3 regions of the Ensifer sp. Root142 genome follow, and region 2 is predicted to be linked to each of the others. Evidence: predicted binding sites of a transcription regulator. Region 2 holds the regulator's gene; each other region holds the start of a gene.
What was found. Region 2 encodes LexA, which represses DNA repair genes until DNA is damaged. Its sites were predicted from a motif close to TGTTCNNNNTGTGTTCNG; they were not measured.
Positions count from the first base shown of each region.

Region 1: parE (DNA topoisomerase IV subunit B) is a predicted target of LexA. The motif match lies at 3,725-3,742, and genes of this name have one in related genera.
Region 3: ASD52_RS15525 (PA0069 family radical SAM protein) is a predicted target of LexA. The motif match lies at 4,465-4,482, and genes of this name have one in related genera.

Region 1 is NZ_LMFK01000023.1:272,244-279,134, reverse strand. Features, by position in the region: gene ASD52_RS22380 (DUF2336 domain-containing protein) at 1-202, shown strand, start outside; gene ASD52_RS22375 (hypothetical protein) at 289-705, opposite strand; gene ASD52_RS22370 (GNAT family N-acetyltransferase) at 933-1,415, shown strand; gene parE (DNA topoisomerase IV subunit B) at 1,543-3,606, opposite strand; gene ASD52_RS22360 (phospholipase) at 3,817-4,749, shown strand; gene ASD52_RS22355 (UbiA family prenyltransferase) at 4,879-6,321, shown strand; gene ASD52_RS22350 (FAD-binding oxidoreductase) at 6,318-6,891, shown strand, end outside.
Region 2 is NZ_LMFK01000023.1:9,887-16,777, reverse strand. Features, by position in the region: gene ASD52_RS21125 (GFA family protein) at 1-247, opposite strand, end outside; gene ASD52_RS39425 (hypothetical protein) at 683-829, shown strand; gene ASD52_RS21120 (hypothetical protein) at 1,473-1,805, shown strand; gene lexA (transcriptional repressor LexA) at 2,025-2,741, opposite strand; gene ASD52_RS21110 (hypothetical protein) at 2,922-3,161, shown strand; gene ASD52_RS21105 (hypothetical protein) at 3,220-3,507, opposite strand; gene ASD52_RS39420 (hypothetical protein) at 4,005-4,148, opposite strand; gene ASD52_RS21095 (DUF4242 domain-containing protein) at 4,326-4,616, opposite strand; tRNA gene ASD52_RS21090 (tRNA-Ser) at 5,290-5,379, opposite strand; gene ASD52_RS21085 (septal ring lytic transglycosylase RlpA family protein) at 5,656-6,687, shown strand; gene ASD52_RS21080 (D-alanyl-D-alanine carboxypeptidase family protein) at 6,748-6,891, shown strand, end outside.
Region 3 is NZ_LMFK01000012.1:625,018-631,908, forward strand. Features, by position in the region: gene ASD52_RS15500 (F0F1 ATP synthase subunit A) at 1-263, shown strand, start outside; gene ASD52_RS15505 (F0F1 ATP synthase subunit C) at 345-572, shown strand; gene ASD52_RS15510 (F0F1 ATP synthase subunit B) at 649-1,266, shown strand; gene ASD52_RS15515 (F0F1 ATP synthase subunit B) at 1,280-1,765, shown strand; gene ASD52_RS15520 (ribonuclease HII) at 2,141-2,791, opposite strand; gene ASD52_RS15525 (PA0069 family radical SAM protein) at 3,242-4,399, opposite strand; gene ASD52_RS15530 (glycosyl transferase) at 4,599-5,126, shown strand; gene moaB (molybdenum cofactor biosynthesis protein B) at 5,435-5,977, opposite strand; gene ASD52_RS15540 (4-(cytidine 5'-diphospho)-2-C-methyl-D-erythritol kinase) at 5,979-6,890, opposite strand.

The DNA.
Region 1 (6,891 bases), 260 kb from region 2:
GCTCTGGCGCAAGGACGGCACGACCGGCACGGACGATTGTCGCGCCTCGGTCTGTGCCGCGCTGCTCGCAAGCTTGCACGGTCAAAGGGCGCCTTCGCCGGCCTGCAATGCAATGGCGGAAATTCTCGAGCGTCTGGCCTTTGCCGAGCAACGGCAGTCTGCCCGCGACTATGCCCAATTGGCCGCGCGCCAGGCCGCCTGACGTCAATTCGCCGAAAGGTCAGCCAGCCGTGCTGGCCGCCAAACCACGAGCGCCGAAAGCCTGATGAATGACCCCGCCTGATTGCGTCAGTCGGTGAACCGCCGCGCCACCCAGGAATAACCGTCCTCGATGTAGTGAACCGGCTTGCTGACCAGGGTCTTCAGCTTCTCACGGTCGGGAACGGCGCCGGAGAGAAACGCAAGGGCGCGCTTTGGCAGGGTCGGTTGCACCTCTGCTGCCTGCGGCGCCGGCGTCTCGGGCTGCGGAAGCGGAGCGACGACCTCCGGCTGCGGATCATTGGTGGCGAAGCCGGGGCCGGAACTCTCGCAGACGGCGACGACCACGGGATAGTTGGCATTGGAAAAGCGCGGCAACTGTTTCTGCGAATCCGTATCGCATTGGGCGATCGAGGGCCATGTCCCGTCGACCGTCGAGATATATTGGCACTGGCTGACGTCGTGGTCACAGCCAAGGATGGTCATAACGATCAGGGTGGCTTTCATGGTCTGGCTGTATCCATCTGGGCGCCGGTTGCACGACTTCTGCCTGTGTGATTCTTCCGGAATTAGGGCAATGGCCTGAACGCGCAGAAACAATTTGTTTCGCCGCGTCATTCGGATTGATGGGCAGGTCTGGTCCTTGCGCAATTTGACGTATTGGGTGCCGACCTACAGGCCGTTAGTTTCGCTTCAGAACCGCAAACGAACCAAGCCATTGCCGAGGATAAAAATTGCCTGACGTCACGATCGCCGAAGAGTTACCACGCCAGCCGGAAATCCTGCGCCTTCTGGAAATGTCGGACGCCTATGCCGCATTGCTCTATCCTGCGGAAAGCAACCACCTTGTCGATGTGCCGACGCTGGAGAAGCCAAGCGTATCCTTCTTCGTCGCGCGTTTTGATGGAATTGTCGTCGGTTGCTGCGCGCTGGTCGAAGCCGGCGATGGTTCGGCGGAGATCAACCGCATGTTCGTCGACCCGCAGGCGCGGGGACTGAAGGTCGGAAAGCGTTTGTTGCAGACAGTCGAGCGGCACGGCGAGAACTGCGGTCTTGATATCATCCGGCTTGAAACCGGTATTCACCAGCCGGAAGCAATCGGGCTCTACAGGAGCGCCGGATATGTCGAGCGCCCGCCTTTCGGCAACTACCAGCCGGATCCGCTGAGCCTGTTCATGGAGAAGGCGCTGCGCACACCTGCAGATCTCGATCGATAGTCGGAGCGGCGTCTTTGAAGGCGCCTCGCAAATGGGCAACGCCCGTCGTTTCGGGCGTGCCATTATCGGCTTCACCCACGGTGCCTATCTGCTTGTAAACACATAGGCACCGCGACGTCTCGGTCGATCAGATATCGAGATTATCCGCGAACACGGCGCGTTCCTGGATGAACCGGAAGCGTGCGTCGGCCTTGGTGCCCATCAGGCTGTCGACGGCTTCGCGCGTGCCTTCGAAATCGACGTCGTCGATTTGGACCTTGAGCAGCGTGCGGAACTTCGGATCCATTGTCGTTTCCTTGAGCTGCGCCGGCAGCATCTCGCCGAGACCTTTGAACCGGCCGACTTCGACCTTGCCGCGGCCGTTGAATTCGGTGCGCATCAGCTCTTCGCGATGGGCGTCGTCGCGGGCATAGAGCGTCTTCGAGCCCTGGCTCAGGCGGTAGAGCGGGGGTACGGCGAGATAGAGGTGGCCGCCGCGGATGAGCTCCGGCATCTCCTGGTAGAAGAAGGTGATCAGCAGCGAGGCGATGTGCGCGCCGTCGACGTCGGCGTCGGTCATGACGACGATGCGTTCGTAGCGCAGGTCCTCTTCCCGGTATTTGCTGCGAGTACCGCAGCCGAGCGCCTGGATCAGGTCGCCGATCTGCTGGTTGGCGCCCTGCTTTTCCCGACCGGCGCTGGCGACGTTGAGGATCTTGCCGCGAAGCGGCAGGATGGCCTGGTTCGCGCGGTTACGCGCCTGCTTGGCCGAGCCGCCAGCCGAATCCCCTTCGACGATGAAAAGTTCCGCACCTTCGGCTGTGTTCTGCGAGCAGTCGGCAAGCTTGCCGGGCAGGCGCAGCTTGCGCACCGCGGTCTTGCGGTTGACTTCCTTTTCCTTGCGGCGGCGGACGCGCTCGTCGGCGCGCTCGATCACCCATTCAAGCAGTTTTGCCGCCTCGGCCGGGTTGTCGGCAAGATAATGATCGAAAGGATCGCGCAGGGCGTTTTCGACGATGCGCTGTGCTTCGACGGTTGCCAGCTTGTCCTTCGTCTGGCCGACGAATTCCGGCTCGCGAATGAAGACCGAGAGCATGCCAGCGGCTGAAATCATCACGTCATCGGTGGTGATAATGGCGGCGCGCTTGTTCTGCGTCAGCTCGGCGTAATTCTTCAGACCCTTTGTGAGCGCGATGCGGAAACCTGCCTCGTGCGTCCCGCCTTCAGGCGTCGGAATGGTGTTGCAATAGGAATGGACTTGCTGGTCGCCACCATACCAGGTGACGGCCCATTCGAGCGATCCGTGGCCGTTCGACTTCTCGGACTTGCCGGCAAAGATCTCGCGGGTAACCGTGAACTCCTTTCCGAGCGTTGCGGCAAGATAGTCCTTCAGGCCGCCGGGGAAGTGGAACACCGCCCGGTCCGGTATCTCGGAGCCTTCCGGCAGCAGCGACGGATCACACGACCAGCGGATTTCGACGCCGCCGAAGAGATAGGCCTTCGAGCGTGCCATGCGGAACAGGCGCGCCGGCTCGAAGCGGGCATGCGGTCCGAAAATCTGCGGATCGGGATGAAACCGAACCCGCGTTCCGCGTCGGTTGTGGACGTCACCTAGCTCCTCCAGGCCACCCTGCGGCACGCCGCGCGAAAAGCGCTGGCGATAGAGCTTGCGATTTCTGGCAACCTCGACTTCGAGATCGTCCGACAGCGCGTTGACGACGGAGACGCCGACGCCGTGCAGACCGCCGGAAGTTTCATAGGCCTTGCCGTCGAACTTGCCGCCGGCATGCAGAACCGTCATGACGACTTCGAGCGTCGATTTGCCCGGGAATTTGGGATGGTTTTCGACCGGAATGCCGCGGCCGTTGTCGGTTACCGACAGATAGCCGTCGGCGTCGAGATGGACTTCGATGAAGTTGGCGTGCCCCGCCACCGCTTCGTCCATCGAGTTGTCGATGACTTCGGCGAAGAGATGGTGCAACGCCTTTTCATCGGTGCCGCCGATATACATGCCCGGACGCCGACGGACAGGCTCCAGCCCCTCCAGCACCTCGATCGCCGAAGCATCATAGTCGCCGCTGTCGCTGCCTTTGGGAGCAGGGCGCGGTTCTTCACGCGGAGCCGGCGCCGTTCGCGCAACAGGCGCGGCGTCTGCCACGACGGGCTTCGGTTGTTCGGGTATTGCGGAGAAGAGGTCGCTGTTGTCGTCCATGGGGCGTCTAGATCATTCCTGTCGTGCGGAGGTGCTGAAGGCCATAGCAAGACCTCGGTCTTGTCGCCATCCCCAGTCATTCGAATCACCCGAATTCTGCCAGACTCTTGCCGATTGTGCGAACAAAAGGAGAATGGCCGCGCCGGATGCCTGCAAAATAAAGCCTCTGCGTCGGCGTTTGTTACCAACTGTTGCTTTGCTGTCGGGCCGATGGCAAGGCTTTGCCGCGAACCAGGGAGCCCTTCGTTGTCCGTGTCCACAGCTGATTTTTGCTTTCGCCGGCTTGCCGCCATTTTTCTGTCCGTCGGCCTTTTTGCAAGCTCGATCGTTTGCGCCGAGGCGCAGGTGCTTAAGCCCTACAAGGACGATCTGTTTTCATACGGCAAGGTGCTGGAGGAGAGCGAGGGCGGTGACTACCGCGTCGTCGACTATCAGGAACTGCGCGATATCAATGAACGCGACGAAATTCCGGAGCGGCGCGTCAAACGCGCCTTCGTCTCGTTGGGTGTCAAAGGCGAGCAGGTCAACGAGACGCTCGATGTTGGCGGGCGCTCGCTCGACGTGACGCGCGTCGGTCGGGAGCGCGGCGCAGCATTCACCGTGATTTTCATCCATGGACGCGGGGGAGACCGGCGCCTCGGCGCCAATGATTTCTCCTTCGGCGGCAACTTCAATCGCCTGAAGAACCTCGCTGTCGCCAATGGGGGCGTTTATTACGCGCCGAGCGTGCGGTCCTTCGATGCGGCCGGGGCCGCGGACGTTGCAGGCCTGGTCAAACTTGCCGCCGAGCGCTCCGGCGGGAGACCTGTCGTGCTGGCCTGTGCCTCCATGGGCAGTTTCATTTGCTGGGGTGTGTCTCGTGACGCGGGCGCTGTGGCAGCGCTTGGCGGCATGATGATCATGGGCGGCGCTGCCGATCCTGATTTTACCAAGAGCGCCGCCTACAAGGCGAAATTGCCGATGTTCTTCAGCCATGGCAGCCGAGATAGTGTCTATCCGGCAGCGAGCCAGAAGGCGCTGTACAGCGCGTTGAAAGGGCAGGGCTATCCGGCCCGCTTCGTGCTCTTTGAGACCGGATCGCATGGAACGCCGGTCCGTATGACCGATTGGCGCGACGCCTTGAACTGGATCGGCAGCCGCTGACGGACATCGCTCGCGGCTCGGCATTTGTTAACCAGAACGGCAATTTCCGGGTGTAGGCGCGCTGCTTATTTCCACCTTTGAAAGTGATCGGCGCGATTATCCCCGGCAGATATTGCTGGGGTAGATTTCATGAATGCGCATATCGAAACACGGCAAATTCCGTTGTGTGTCGACTTGGATGGCACCTTACTGGCTGCCGACACACTGTGGGAAGGTGCTGCGATCATCGTTTTGCGCAATCCGCTGATGCTCTTCCCGATGCTCATGTGGCTATCGCAGGGCAAGGCGCGTCTGAAACATGAGGTTGCCTTGCGCTCCGGACGAATGGCGGCGGACTGGCCGTATCGCCAGGCCGTCCTTGCTCGATTGGCCGCCGAAAAGGCCCAAGGACGCGACATCGTGCTGGTTACCGGTGCTGCACCTTCCGTCGCGCGAGAGGTCGAAGCGCATATCGGGCTCTTTTCTTCGATCATGCATTCGTCGGAGGCACTCAATCTGACCAGCAGCCGAAAGCGTGATGCGTTGGTGGAACGGTTCGGCGAAGGTGGCTTCGACTATATGGGCAACAGCCGCGACGACATCGCGGTCTTCGAGGCGTCGCGCCGGGCAATCGTCGTGGCACCCGATGCGGCGGCTGAGAAATGGCGTCGTAGTCACGATGCCGAGAAACTCGACACCGGCAAAGTGAGCATGCTTGCGCCGCTGAAGTCGATCCGCGTCCATCAGTGGGCGAAGAACGTGCTGATCGGCGTGCCGATGATCCTCAATCATGAGGTGCTGCATCTGGATGCGCTGGTGAGTGTTGCCATCGCATTCTTTGCGTTCAGCTTCCTGGCCTCCGCCGTCTACGTCATCAACGACCTCTCCGATCTGGCGAACGACCGGCGCCACGCGAAGAAGCGCAACCGGCCGCTTGCCAGCGGCCAGATGTCGGTGCCGACGGCATTGGTGCTGGTCGTCTGCCTGACCCTGGCCTCGGTTTCGCTGACCTTTCTCCTTCCGTGGAAGTTTGCTGGCGTGCTGGCGTTTTATGCCTGTGCTACGACGGCCTACACCTTTGTGCTCAAGCGCAAGCTTCTCGTCGACGTGTTCACGCTTGCCGGCCTCTACACGACCCGTATCGTTGCCGGTGCGGCGGCGACCGGAACGGAACTTTCCTTCTGGCTGGTGTCGTTCGCGATCTTCTTTTTCCTCAGCCTGGCTCTGGTGAAGCGCTACGTCGAACTGCATGAATTCGACAACAAGGACGGCGGTGCCGTTCCCGGGCGCGGCTATCTCGCGGTCGATTTCGAGATGGTCGGGCAGGCAGGCGTGGCCTCAGCCTTCACTTCCGCTCTGGTGCTTGCGCTTTACGTGCACAGCAAGGAACTGCAGGAAATGTACACGACGCCGTGGGCATTGTGGCCGCTTTGCCCGCTGGTGCTTTATATGCTCCTTCGGATCTGGATGCTGGCGCGCCGTGGCATGCTGCACGAGGATCCGGTGGTCTTCATCATGCGCGATTGGCGCAGCCAGCTGACCATGCTGATCGGGGCGTTACTTATTCTTTTCGGAGCCGTCGGGCCGCAATGAACACACAAGACTACGAAAGTTGGGGCCGGCTCGACCGTCGGCCACGACAGGGCATTTCACCCGACGACTACGAAGATCGCATCGGCAATATCGAGCCCGATGCCTTCCTGCCGTTCGGCAACGGCCGCAGCTACGGCGACAGCTGCCATAACGATCGCGGCATGCTGATCGACAACCGTCGACACGCGCGCATAATCGCCTTCGATCCGGGCACAGGGATGATGACCTGCGAAGCCGGCGTTACCCTTGGCGACGTTTTGGCCCGCGCCATTCCGCACCGCTTCTTTCTTCCCGTGACACCAGGTACGGCTTTTGTCACCGTTGGCGGCGCGCTTGCCAACGATGTCCACGGCAAGAACCACCATGCCCGCGGTACCTTCGGCAATCATGTGACTGGCTTTACGCTCCTGCGTTCCAATGGCGAGCACCTGGCCTGCACTCCGGCGGAGAACCAGGAGCTGTTTTCCGCCACGATCGGCGGAATGGGGCTCACCGGCTTGATCCTGACCGTCAGTCTTCGCCTCACCAAGGTGCCGTCGCCGCATGTGCAGCAGCACGCGATCCGCTTCG
Region 2 (6,891 bases):
AGATGCCGCACTTCGAGCAGAAGTAATGCTCTGCAGCCTTCGTGTTGAACTGATATTTGGTGAGTGCCTCGCCGCCGGAGAGAACCGTGACCCCGTCCTTGGCGGCAGAGACGGCAACCGCGCCCTTCAACTGGCAATAGGAGCAAGTGCAACGGCGGGCGGTGCGGAGGCCGCTCTTCAGTTTCACATTGAAGCGAACCGTTCCGCAGTGGCAGGCTCCGTCAAGGTTCTGAACATCGAGATTCATCCAATCATCCATCTGATTTTGAAGCGCATTTGATGAGCTTTCTTATGAGGTGGGTTGCTTGTGCTCAAGCGCATTCGGGGGCAGTCTCAATCCAGAGGACCGCACTCCCGTTGAGGCCGTTCGTTGTAGGGCCATCAGCCGATTGGGCTCAGGCGCGGGGTACGAGGCGTCTCGTCGCGCATCGGGCACATATTCAGACCAAGTGCCCGATACGTGCGCCAGCACGCTTTCGTGCTCCACGTCGGGGACGTTCCGCGGCCCGAGCCGATGCGTCGCAAGAGCGCTCGGCCAACGGATCGTGCGGAGAAAAAGCCTACGGCCGTTCGCATCCGTCCTGCATCATCCGCGCGAGGAGCGAACAGTCCGCGTCGCACCGTTGCCTTTCTTGGGTACGAACCTAGTTACCCATACCGTACCCAAGCGAGGAATTGCTGAATGAACCGTAATGGGCTCTATCTGATCATTGCCATGCTCGCCGTCGCCGTCATTGGTCTCGGCGCCTATGTCTACCGCGAGGAAACAAAACCGACCGGCGTAGAGATCAAGATTGGCCAGGACGGGGTTTCCGTTCAGGAGAATTGAGCGCCATCGGCCACACGCTCAACAGGTTTGGCAGCGGCGAATGCCGCTGGCGGTCGACGCCCCACGCGAGGTTCAAGGCGAACGCAGATCCGAAGGCGGTCGAAATACCGGCCATCGGTGGCGTAAGCGGCCGCGTGCTCGTTGCGAGCGTCAACGAAAGTGTGACGTAGATAGGGCGGGCGAGCGCGTGATTCAGCCCCTCGCACGATGAAAGCAACAAGTCACCCAGCGCCTGCGCGATTGGCTAAAGCGGTTCTCCGTCAATAGCAGCCCGATTGTCGAAAGTGAAACGCTGTGCGTGCCTGCGCAAAGGACATGCTGCCGGCACGCAGGTACGGTTTTCGGGGGGCAAGGAACATGGGCCAATGCGGCGCGTCCAACACGCGCAGCGAGGCTGCCCGCATCGCAGCCAACCACTGTTTTCAAAGCGCAATTCGACCGGGCTGCGCTTGCCCGCCAGTTTGCGAACGTCCGCAGTCGCCAACGACATGGCCTTGCGAGGACGCGCCCCGAAATGGTGATTCGGTCACTATTGTCAGTGCTGAAAATATTGTCTCTAGACAGAACTGGGAATGAATATCCCAACAGCGCGACCCGTATAGGTAGTGTCAAACAAAGCCAACAATGGAGGAAAAGACATAAAATGAAATATAAGATCGCCCTGACTGCTCTTGCCATTCTTGCCGTAACGACGGCCACCGCAAGCGCTGAGGATCTCGTCTTTCAGCTTAAGAACAAGACGAATGCCGTTTTGACGAACTTCTACACATCGCCGGTCGGTGTTGATCAGTGGGAAGACGACGTCTTCGGGCGGCAGGTGCTTAATCCGGGCGAAAGCATGGAAATTACCATCGCCGACGGACGTGATGTCTGCAAATACGACATGCGCTTTGAATTCGAAGAAGGTTCCGGTCTCGACACGACTGAAGACAAGCAGGATCTCTGCGAGTTGGGCGAGTACTCGATTCACGAGTAAAATCCGTCGAGCGTGAAAAACACTCGATCCGAAAATCTCCGTCTCGCTACCCTATGTGGCGAGACGTTGAAGTAAGAGAGCGGCTGGCCGGCATGAAGGCGGCTAGAGCGTTTCCGGTTTAAACGGAGTCACTAGGCGCTCTATCTATTTGTTTTTACGCATTTCCTGGCGGAAAACCGCTCCGCACTTTTCCTCGAATTGCGCTGGCGTGAGACGGGCTTAGTGGTAGCGGCGGATCAAGCCGACGAGCTTGCCCTGAATCTTGACCCGGTCAGGCCCGAAGATGCGCGTCTCATAGGCCGGGTTGGCGGCCTCTAGAGCAATTGAAGCGCCCTTGCGCCGGAAGCGTTTCAACGTTGCTTCCTCGTCATCGACTAGTGCCACGATGATATCGCCGGGATTGGCCGTGGTGGCATTGCGGATGATCACCGTATCGCCATCGAAAATGCCGGCCTCGATCATCGAATCACCCTTCACTTCAAGGGCGTAGTGCTCGCCGCTGCCGATCATATCGAGCGGCACGGTAATGTCGTGGGTGTTGTTCTGTATCGCCGAGATCGGCACGCCGGCGGCAATGCGGCCCATCACTGGAACCGACACGGAGCTGTTGTCGGCAACCGGCAGCGTTTTCGCCGCGGGGGCAGGGGCGGGCGGTTTGCCAAGGCTACCCTCGATGACGCTCGGCGAAAACCCGCGACGGGGCTGCGCGCTCGCAGCATAGGCTTCCGGCAGTTTGATGACTTCGAGCGCTCGGGCGCGGTTGGGAAGCCGGCGTATGAAGCCGCGTTCCTCGAGCGCTGTGATCAGCCGGTGAATACCCGACTTGGATGCCAGGTCGAGTGCATCCTTCATCTCGTCGAAGGACGGCGGTACACCGGACTCCTTCATTCGTTCATGGATGAAAAGAAGCAATTCCTGTTGCTTGCGGGTCAGCATGGCAAGTCGCTCCAGAGGCGTGAAACAAATCAAGAACAGACACTATCTGTTCCATATGTGTTCCGCAAGTGCCTAAAATTCTGTGAATGTTGGTTCAATCAAGCGCAGATTGACCAACTCGTCGCTGCACGCGCCGCGCGAGGCTGATATGCCTCCTTCCGTTTATGGAATGAGGGTTTAATGACGAAGCTGATTCAAATCTTGCTGACCATCGTTGTCGCCGCGACCGCGATCCTTGGGTTTCGCTGGTATCAATACGTGGATAACAAGCAGAGCCCGTTTGACGAAGTTGGTATCGCGTTGAATGCGGCGATGCCCGGGCCGCTCAATCAATGGGGTTGTGACCGGCTGAAGCTGACATTTGGCAACGGACACCCGCCGCACGGTTGCGCCGCGGCCGATGGGACGCAGTGGAAATAGCCTGCCATCAAGGGATCAGCAGAAATATCGATGGGCGATCTGCTAGAGGAGGCCTGAATCAGGCCGGCTGCGTCGCGGAGCAGGCGTCCTCGAATTCCTTGACGGTTTCCGCGGAGTTGTCCTCCGGCAGCACAGCGTCGGCCGCTTCGGTCGCGACCGGCGTGTCGCCTTGATAGACGAAGGACTGGATGTAGTAGGCGATCGTTCCCTTCCAAACGTTCCGGCCGTCTATCTGCTGGCAGGGCACGGCCGTTTCGAAGTCGGCTTGCAGGTCGTCGACCGTGGCAGCGCTGAGGGCGATGTTAGGCGATGCGATAATCGAGGCGATAAGCAAGGCTGCAAGCACGGTGAACGTCCACTAGATCAGAGGTGGCGGCGATGGTTTGGTTAACGATGTGAACCGTGCTTTCGTTCCGAAGTCCAGCAAGCATGCCGGGCACTGTGCCGTGTTCAACAGTTCTTTGCGAAAGGCGAGCACTGGTGCTCAAGCTGTGGCAATGAAGGCACAAAGATTGGCGTGAGGTGCGTTGGCGTTTTCGATTTTCCGGCGCCCGCCTCAAAGCGTGGCGCTGGCAGCTGATCAACAATACCCGCCGCAAATGCTTCCGATGATGTTGGACGCCGTAATGGAGTGCGAGTGGCCAGCGGCATCCGCCTGTAGCGATCTTCGCATCTCCAGCCAAATACATACGATGTTCAAACGCGCTACGAAACCGGCATCTGACCGCGGGTGCTCGACCAGTCGCGCCGGGATGTCGCGGAGACGTTGCGCACCCCAGTTCGACTGGCCACTGACGGATATCTCTCTCGTGTCGTTAGTTCGAGAGGTTAAAGCCGACCGTCTTACTTCTTGTCTTTCTTGCCCAGGGAGAAACTGCTGCCGGCCAGCTTCACCTGTGAGCCTTCCGTCACAACGGCGGCTTTGACAGTCTTGTCCTTCTTTGGCTTTCTAACCTCGCGGTTACTTCGCACTTGACCTTTTGCCATGATCGTCTCCTTGGAAGGTGTGCCGGGGAACCCTGCATGGGCGCCGAATGCCGGCAAACCAGCCTGCATTGATACCGCCGTAAGTCAATGACGGTGCCGGTGGATCACTGTTTTGCCGGCGTTGCGTCGCGCATTCGTGCCCGGTGTCCGGGCACTGCGATGATAACGTCGCTTCGGTCACTTACCGTTGCGCCCCTGGGATGCTGTCGCAGGCCCTATGACGGCAGCAACTTCGGTTATCTTGTTCGCCGGAAATCCGGCGCGTTCCGAATGTTCGCGAATGACGTCGGCGCTTGATGCCTCGTGGACGCAGTAAATCTTGTCGCCGGCGACATAACTGGTGATCCATGTATATGGTACGCCAAGATCGGCGACGACAGCATTGGATTTTGCCGATAATGCGCAAAGGTCGTCCTGGTTGAGCTTGTCGGCCCCTGGGACGTCGCGTTCAATGATGTAGGTGGGCATCGTTCAGTTCCTCGGTTGTTGGAGGACTGAATATCAAGAATATCTAATATAATTGAAGTCAATACTTTCCACCGGTGATGCGGCGATTCACGACGATTTCCCTGGAAGTATAGGATCAAGCAGCGGAAGGGGCTCCACCGGGACTGGCGTCCGATCAAACGATGGGCGCCTGTATCGCCCCGCGATCACAATATCTCGCGGCCAATAGCTCTATGCGACTGAAATCGCGCGGCCGGGGATGGGAGCGCGCGATGCGCTCCGTCCGACACGCGTATACTAGCGCAAGTTAGTAGCTGAGCCGGAAACCGCCGGGACTCGCCGCAGACGGATCGGGTACAGGTGTTGGACCTTGCCACTGCGCATAGGTCGTGTTGCTGCCGCCGGTGCTTGCGCATCCGGCAAGTGCAAGAAGCGCGAGAAAAGCGGCTGTCGTCAAATATTTAAGAGGCATGGTTTTCTCTAGTTCTGGGAGATCGCCCAGGGCTCGATGGGCCGGAATCAGACTTTCCCTCAAATTATCTGGGATGGCAAGCGGGTCGAGCCACCGCCTTGCAAGCGCCGTCAATGCTGCGGCTATGATCGGGGAATACTCGCAAAACTTGTATGCGTTCGCCGCCAAAGCATTCACTTGGCGACCGAGCGCAATAATGGGTGGCGAAAAATGAGACAGCCATGGCGGAGGAGGTGGGATTCGAACCCACGGTGCGCTTTCACGCACGCCGGTTTTCAAGACCGGTGCCTTAAACCGCTCGGCCACTCCTCCGGGCAGGGCGTTATTGCGCGAAGCCTTGCTGCTTTGCAAGATTTAACATGCGTGGGCGGAAAGATTTTCTTGGCGCATCCGCTGCCCATTTTGTCCGGGTAACCATTCGTAAACCATAACTGGAGATTTCGAGCCGTCAGCCATTCGTCGGTTCGCAATTTTGCCTTGTTGCTGTCATGATTAATCGACTGTTCCGTTTCGGGACGCCGAGATTTCCGCTGGGGGCACGAGTGGAAGGTTTCGAGTACGGCTTATTCGAATGATGTTGTGGGACAGATGACATCCAGTAAAAATGCGGCATATCTGATCAAGGGACTGCGCCTTGCGGCGGTCCCTGTGCTTTGCGCAACGCTTGCGGCTTGCGGATCGACGTCCAGTATCAAGAAGAGCAAGTCGAGAAGCAAAGAATACTTTGCTGAGTCCGTTTATGGCGTGAAGGCGAGCCCCCGTGTCGCTACCGGCAAGAATATTCCGAAGGGCGGCGGCCGCTTTCAGGTCGGCAAAGCCTATCAGGTCAAGGGCAAGTGGTACCAGCCGAAGGAAGATTTCGGTTACAACAAGACCGGTGTCGCGTCCTGGTACGGCTCGGCCTTTCATGGTCGCCTGACGGCCAATGGCGAAGTCTACGACAAGCTTCATCTGTCCGCCGCGCATCCGACCTTTCCGCTGCCGAGCTATGCGCGTGTCACCAACACCGAAAACGGCACTTCCGTCATCGTTCGTGTGAACGATCGCGGTCCCTATGAATATGGCCGCATCATCGACGTTTCGTCGAAGACAGCCGATTTGCTCGATATCAAGCAGAAGGGCAGTGCCAAGGTTCGGGTGCAATATGTCGGCCGCGCACCGCTTGAAGGCAACGACATGCCCTATCTCATGGCGTCCTATGTCACGAAGGGCGACCGCAGTCCGGGCGTCATGCCGGAGGGCCAGATCGCAACCGGCGTGATGGTCGCCTCGAATGAGCCGATGCGCAACCAGTTGGGAACGCTGGTCATTCCGCCGAAATCGTCCCTTGATACCGCCGGTACGGTAACGGCGTTGGCTGCACCTGTCCCGCAATTTGCAGCACCGCCGTCGCTGAGCGAGTTCGTCATGCTTCCGGAAATCGGGCCGATCCCGCGCGAGCGACCGGAATACATTCCGATGCCTGACGGCAACATGGCCTATGCGGCCGCCTATGTGGAAGTGCGGGTAAGCGATGCGGAATCGCCGTTTGAAGCGATCATGGTCGAGACCAATCCGCTTACGCCTGAATCCATCGTTGCCCATGCGAAGCGCCAAGGCAGAACCGGTTCGCTCAGGTAACCTGGGGCGTTGTACCATTCTGATGACGCTGCTATGCCCAATGGGAAACCGGAGTTTCCCATGCGCTTGATGATGCTTACGGTCACGTTCGGCCTTGCGGCGTTGCTCGCGAGTGCGGCAGCGGCTCAGACGCCGCCGGTGGCGTTTGACACCAAGGCAAAGCAGATCCTGCTGGTGGATGCCGAAACCGGCACCGTTCTGTTT
Region 3 (6,891 bases), on a different contig from region 2:
CGTTCCTTTCCCGTCCCATCAGCCTTTCGGTCCGTCTCTTCGCCAACATGTTGGCCGGCCACATCACGCTGAAGGTTTTCGCTGGCTTCGTCACCTCCCTGAGCGCCCTTGGCGCGCTCGGCATCGGTGGTGCGATCCTGCCGCTCATCATGACCGTCGCTATCACCGGTCTTGAATTCCTCGTCTGCTTCCTCCAGGCCTATGTCTTCGCGGTACTGACCTGCATGTACCTCAACGACGCTGTCCATCCCGGAAGCCACTAAGGAATACAGTCGCTTGCTTCCGGCCGGTCCTCCGTCGGAAGCGCAATCCTAAGCCGCAACACCATTCGAAGGAGTTCAATCATGGAAGCGGAAGCAGCAAAGTACATCGGCGCAGGTCTGGCTTGCCTCGGTATGGCCGGCACGGCTCTCGGCCTCGGCAACATCTTCGGCAGCTACCTCTCTGGCGCGCTGCGCAACCCGTCGGCTGCTGACGGCCAGTTCGGCCGCCTCGTATTCGGCTTCGCCGTTACGGAAGCTCTGGGCATCTTCTCGCTGCTCGTAGCCCTGCTCCTCCTCTTCGCCGTCTAATAACGGCTGGAGTTTCGGCCGCGACCTGTCAAAGGGTCGCGGCCGCGCATATTCTTGAGTGCACCTGGAGGTGAGCATGTTTGTGACCGCGGCCTATGCCCAGCAGTCAACCACCACTGAAGGCGCCGAAGCACACGATGCCGCTGCGGCCGGTGAGGTGCACACCGAAACGGGTGTGGCCCACGAAGGCGAGGCTGGCTCCGGCGTGTTCCCGCCCTTTGATTCGACCCATTTCGCATCGCAGCTGCTCTGGCTCGCGATCACGTTTGGCCTCTTCTATCTCTTGATGTCGAAGGTCATCATTCCGCGCATCGGCGGAATTCTTGAAACCCGTCACGACCGCATCGCTCAGGATCTCGACGAAGCGTCGCGCCTGAAGGGCGAAGCTGACGCTGCCATCGCATCCTATGAGCAGGATTTGGCAACTGCCAAGGCCAAGGGTCATCAGATTGCAGACGGCGCGCGCGAAGCTGCCAAGTCCAAGGCTGTCGCCGACCGCAACGCTGTCGAAGCCGATCTTTCCAAGAAGATCGCCGCTGCGGAAGACCGCATCGCCGACATCAAGGCCAAGGCACTCGCAGACGTCGGCGCTATCGCCGAGGAAACTGCAACGGCCGTCGTCAAGCAGCTCATTGGTGGCACCGTCACCAAGGCTGAGATCGTCGCTGCCGTCAAGGCATCGGCCGTTAACTGAGGAGCACTGAACCATGCATCTTGATGCGACCTTCTATGCCCTCGTCGGCTTGATCCTGTTCTTCGTCCTGATTGCCTACCTCAAGGTTCCGGGCATGATCGGCAAGGCGCTCGACGGACGCGCCGACAAGATCGGCAACGAACTGGCGGAAGCCAAGCGCCTGCGCGAAGAAGCCCAGGCCCTCGTTGCCGAATACCAGCGCAAGCGCAAGGATGCCGAAGCGGAAGCTGCCGGTATCGTTGCCGCTGCCCAGCGCGAAGCAGAAATGCTGACCGCCGAAGCCAAGCAGAAGACGGAAGAATTCGTCACCCGCCGGACCGCGCTGTCGGAACAGAAGATCAAGCAGGCCGAAAGCGACGCGATCAACGCCGTTCGTTCGGCTGCCGTCGATCTGGCCATCAGCGCTGCCGAAAAGATTGTTGCTGCCAAGGCTGACGCCGGCGCCCAGAGCGAGCTGTTCAAGAAGGCACTTGGCGAAGTCAAGTCGCGCCTGAACTAAGCCTCGGCTGCAAGATACGATTTAAAGGCCCCGCCACGTGCGGGGCTTTTTGTTTTTGGGATAGCCTTGGGTGATGCGTGCGAGCGCCAGTTCGGGATGTCTTCCGTGACGTCCGGAACCTGTTTGGGCTCGATAAGGGGGGAAACCCCGCGGAACGCCGGCCGATGGTCAGGGGCGGGCGGCGGATTACCGCAGATGCGGTGACCGGAGCGGCTCGGCAGGGGGCGGAGACATGGCTACAGCAAAGCCTGCCGCGTCACCGCTCGTCTGTCTCCGTCTATGACGCGCTGCGCCGTCAAGCGCACCTTCCGGGGGGGCCGCCATCGGCATCGGTTTGTGTCGATCCAGACGGCGAGGTTTCAACGATGCCGAACGTCAATCCTTGCGCAGCGGACGGAAGCTCATGCGATGCAGCGGGCAGGGGCCCTTGGCATCGATTGCCTTGCGATGCACCACTGTCGCGTAGCCGGCATGAGCCGCAAAGCCGTAGCCGGGGTGAGCGACATCGGCCCGTTCCATCATCCGGTCGCGCGTCACCTTGGCGACGATCGATGCCGCGGCGATCGAGAGCGAGCGGGCGTCGCCCTTGACCACCGCCTTGGCGTGACAGCCAAGACCGGGCGGAACATCGCGGCCATCGACCAGCACGAAACGCGCGGTCAGGGACAGGCCGTCGACGGCCCGTCGCATCGCCTCGAGGCTTGCCTTGCGGATATCGATGGTATCGATCGTGGTGGCCGAGGAAGAGGCGATGGAAACGGTGGCGGTTGCCAGGATCTCATCGAACAGCCGTTCGCGCTCAGCGGCGCTCAATTTTTTGCTGTCGTTCAGGCCTTCGGGGATGGCATCCGGGTCGAGGATGACCGCGGCGGCAACGACGGGTCCGGCAAGCGGCCCTCGGCCGGCCTCGTCGGCGCCAGCGACCGGCCAGGCGCCGTCCCTTCTGGCAGCCAGTTCAAAGCTGAAATCGGGCGCAAGGATAATATCCGGGAAAAGGGGAGAATCGGTCGATCTGCGATGTGACATGCGGCGAAACTCGCATGATCGACCGATTCTCTTCAAGTCCCCCGATCTGAGTGCGGCGGCAGCCGGGGGGTATGCCAGCGTCATCCTGATGAGGCACGGAGGAGACGCCGGAATTCAATTCTGTCGCCGCGCGCCAGATATGACGCGCGAGGGACGCTGCTCGCATGAACTTGCGCCGTGACCTGCTTCCCAAATCGCAGCCGATCCAGGGAACCGGGCGTCTCAAGACCGATGCCTGCCCATTCCGGCCAACCATTGAGGTTATTTTGCCTTCAGGCCACACCTCGCATTCCTGACCTGAGCGGTCGAAAACTCCACTTCTCCAGCGACATACGCAATACCGATTGCCGCTAGGGCGTTCCGATTTAGACGGAATCGCGGAACGCTCTATCTCCTTGTTTTTACGCATTTCCTGACGGAAAACCGCTTCGCACTTTTCCTGGAAATGCTCTAGAGCAGCGATAGCTGGACGCCGGTTCCGAGTGGCGGCACGAAAATGTCGTCGCGCAACTGTCGACGATTGAGGTTGAGACCGAGGCGTTTGGCCGCAAGTTCAAACCGGCGGCCGATCTGCCAGGCATAGGGACCGGCGCCCTTCATGCGCTTGCCGAACTCGGCGTCATAATCCTTGCCGCCACGCATCGAGCGGATAAGCGACATGACGTGCCGATAGCGGTCCGGATAGTTCCGCAGCAGCCAGTCGCGAAAGAGCGGGCTGACCTCCAGCGGCAGGCGCAGCAGCACATAGGTCGCTTCCAGCGCTCCTGCCGATCGGGAGGCTTCCAAAACCCGTTCGATCTCATGATCGTTGAGGGCCGGGATGATCGGCGACACCAGCACGCCGGTCGGAATGCCGGCTTCGGTGAGGGCGCGCATCGCTTCCAGTCGTTTGGAAGGGGTCGAAGCACGTGGCTCCATCGTACGCGCCAGCTTTCGGTCGAGCGTCGTCACCGAAATGCCGACCCGTGCAAGTCCCTTTTCTGCCATCGGTGCAAGCAGATCGATGTCGCGCGTCACCATCGCCGACTTCGTCACGATCATGACAGGATGGTTGGCGGCCTGCAGCACTTCGAGGATCTGGCGCATGATCCGCCATTCCTTCTCAATCGGCTGGTAGGGATCGGTGTTGGTGCCGATCGCAATCGGCCTCACCTTGTAGTCCGTGCGGGCGAGCTCGCGCTCCAGCAGGCGTGGGGCGTCGGGCTTGGCAAAGAGCTTCGCCTCGAAATCGAGGCCGGCCGAAAGCCCCATATAGGCATGTGTCGGACGGGCAAAACAATAAATGCATCCATGCTCGCAGCCGCGATAAGGGTTGATCGAGCGATCGAAGGAAATGTCGGGAGAATCGTTGCGGCTGATCACCGAGCGCGGCTTTTCCACCTGCACCTCGGTCTTGAAGGGAGGCAGGTCCTCAAGGCTCTCCCAACCGTCGTCGAAGACCTCGCGCGCCTGCGGCTCAAAGCGGCCCGACATGTTCAGTCCGGCACCCCGCCCGCGGCGACGGTCATTCTCGATCCTGAGACCGGTCCCGCTCATCAATGCTTCGGCAACCTCTGCCGTGTTGGCGGGTGCAAGCGCACCCTGCCTGATCTGAGACAGCTCTTTCATCGGAATCTCCGAGGGATCACCCGTTTGATCCCGTTTTGTTCTGATTATTTTCCTATCGCGAAAACAAGAACAATTCAAGAACAAAAATCGCGCGTGCTGAAACGAGAGCGACCGGCATGACTTGGCGATCGGACAAATCGCGGGCGCGGTCATGCCACGCGGATGTAGCATTTTACGCTGCAATGCGGTAGGAACAGCTATGCTGACGATCATCATGGAAACACGTGACAACGAGGCGGAACTGGCACAGACGCTGTCCGTGCTCGTGGCAGGCGCCGTCGAAGGTTTGGTCAGCGATGTCATCATCCTCGATCATGGCTCGAAGGACGGGTCGGTGCGCGTGGCAGATGCCGCCGGCTGCCGTTTCTGCGTCGATTGGGATCTGGGCGAAATCGTGCGCTCCGCGCGCGGCGAGTGGCTGATGCTGCTTGAGCCCGGTGCTCGGCCGATAGGGCGCTGGGTGGATGAGCTCGTCGAGTATGTGTCGCTTCACAAGGGGCCGGCCCGTTTCTCGCCATCGCGAATGCACCGCAAGCCGTTGCTGCATCGTCTCGCGCGGCGCGTAAAGCCGCTGGAGGCGGGCTTCCTCGTGCACAAGCGCGACGCCTTGGCGATCGCGCGCGGGAAGATGCCGCTGGGCGAAATGACGAATATCCGCGCCGTTCGAAAGCTTGCGACGGAGCTTGTCCCCGCCTGGGTCGCCGTTGACAGCAGGCAGAGCGCCTAGAGTAAATTCGCTCCAACAAAAAAGGTGCCTGTCCTGCGGACGGCACCTCCAAGCGGCTACCAAATTTCCTTGCTAGCAAAGTCTTGTCCGAGCGACCGGGCGAGCCGCGCGTCGTATGTTTTTGTTCCCATCGCTTGGGGGGACATCGGCGATGGGCCGTCTTTGCTCCGGTCGAAGGATTTGCTCGGATCTCGTTGCGATCCCTCAATGCGAGCTGACGTTGGAAGCTGTAGCAGGCGGTTGCGGGTTTCGCAGTTCCCCAGGGAACAGGCTTGTCTCGCGGCACAATTGGGTCGCCGATTGAGGCGTCAGCCCCGTTTCAGATGCTCGTCGAGCCGCGGCATGATCTCGACGAAGTTGCACGGCATGTGCCGGTAGTCGAGTTGTTGCTTGAGAATGCCGTCCCAGGCATCCTTGCAGGCCCCGGGGGACCCCGGCAGGACGAAGATGAAGGTGGCGTTGGCGACACCGCCTGTCGCGCGCGACTGAATCGTCGAGGTGCCGATCTTCTCGTAGGAAATCCGGTGAAAAACTTCGGAGAAGCCATCCATGCGTTTCTCGAACAGCGGTTCGAGCGCCTCCGGCGTGACGTCGCGGCCGGTGAAGCCTGTTCCGCCGGTGGTGATCACCACGTCGATTGTCTCGTCGAGCGTCCAGGCCTCCACCTGATCGCGGATCCTTTGCCGATCGTCCGGCACGATTGCGCGTGCCTCCAGACGATGACCGGCGTCGCGCACCCGCGCCTCAAGCGTGTCGCCGGATTTGTCGTCGGCCAGCGTGCGCGTGTCGGACACTGTCAGTATGGCGATGCCGACGGGGACGAAAGGGCGATTGTCATTGATCCCGGCCATTCTATTTCCCTCTGCCCACGGTTCTGCCGGCGAGAACGTACCATTCAGGATGGGCGGCAGAAAGAGTGTAGGCGGCGCGCTGCGCGCTTTCGTCGCTGTCGAACAGGCCGAAGCAGGTGGCGCCTGAACCGGACATCCGCACCAGCGCGGCTCCGGTTGTTGCCAGCGCGCCGGAGACGTCGGCGATTACCGGCTGCAGCCGGCGCGCCGGCGGCTCCAGGTCGTTGCGCATCGCCGCCATGGCCGAAAGCCAGGCCGCAGGGGAGCCGAGGCCATCCGGGATCACAAGCGGTGGGTTGTTCTTCTTTTCCAGCGTCCGGAAGATCACCGGCGTCGAGACCGCGACCAGAGGATTGACCAGCACGATCGGGAAGGAGGGAAGCTCAATGGCAGGGGTGATCTCTTCGCCGATGCCACTGGCAATAAGCGACCTGCCGTCTAGGCACATTGGCACGTCGGCGCCGAGTTTCAGCGCCAAGGCGGCGAGCAACGCCGGTTCGATGCCGGTCTTCCAGAGGTCGAGAAGGCCGCGAAGCGTTGCGGCCGCATCGGCGGACCCGCCGCCGATGCCCGAGGCGATGGGCAGGTTCTTTTCGAGATGAATGTGGACCGGGCCGGTGTCGACGCCCTGCGATGCCAGAGCCTGGCGCAGCAGGTCCCGCGCCTTGAGCACGAGATTGCCATCCTGGTCGTCACCCGTCGTCGACAATTCGGCGGCGAATGGCCCGGACAGAGTGAAACGGTCCTGCTCCGACGGAGTCAGGCCGATCCGGTCGCCGCGATCGGCAAAGGTGACGAGACTTTCGAGAAGATGGTGGCCGTCGGCCCGTTGGCCGACGACATGCAGTGCCAGGTTGATCTTGGCGGGCGCCGCCCGTGTCAGCGCGAAGCCCGCAATCTCGCCTTGAAGCATG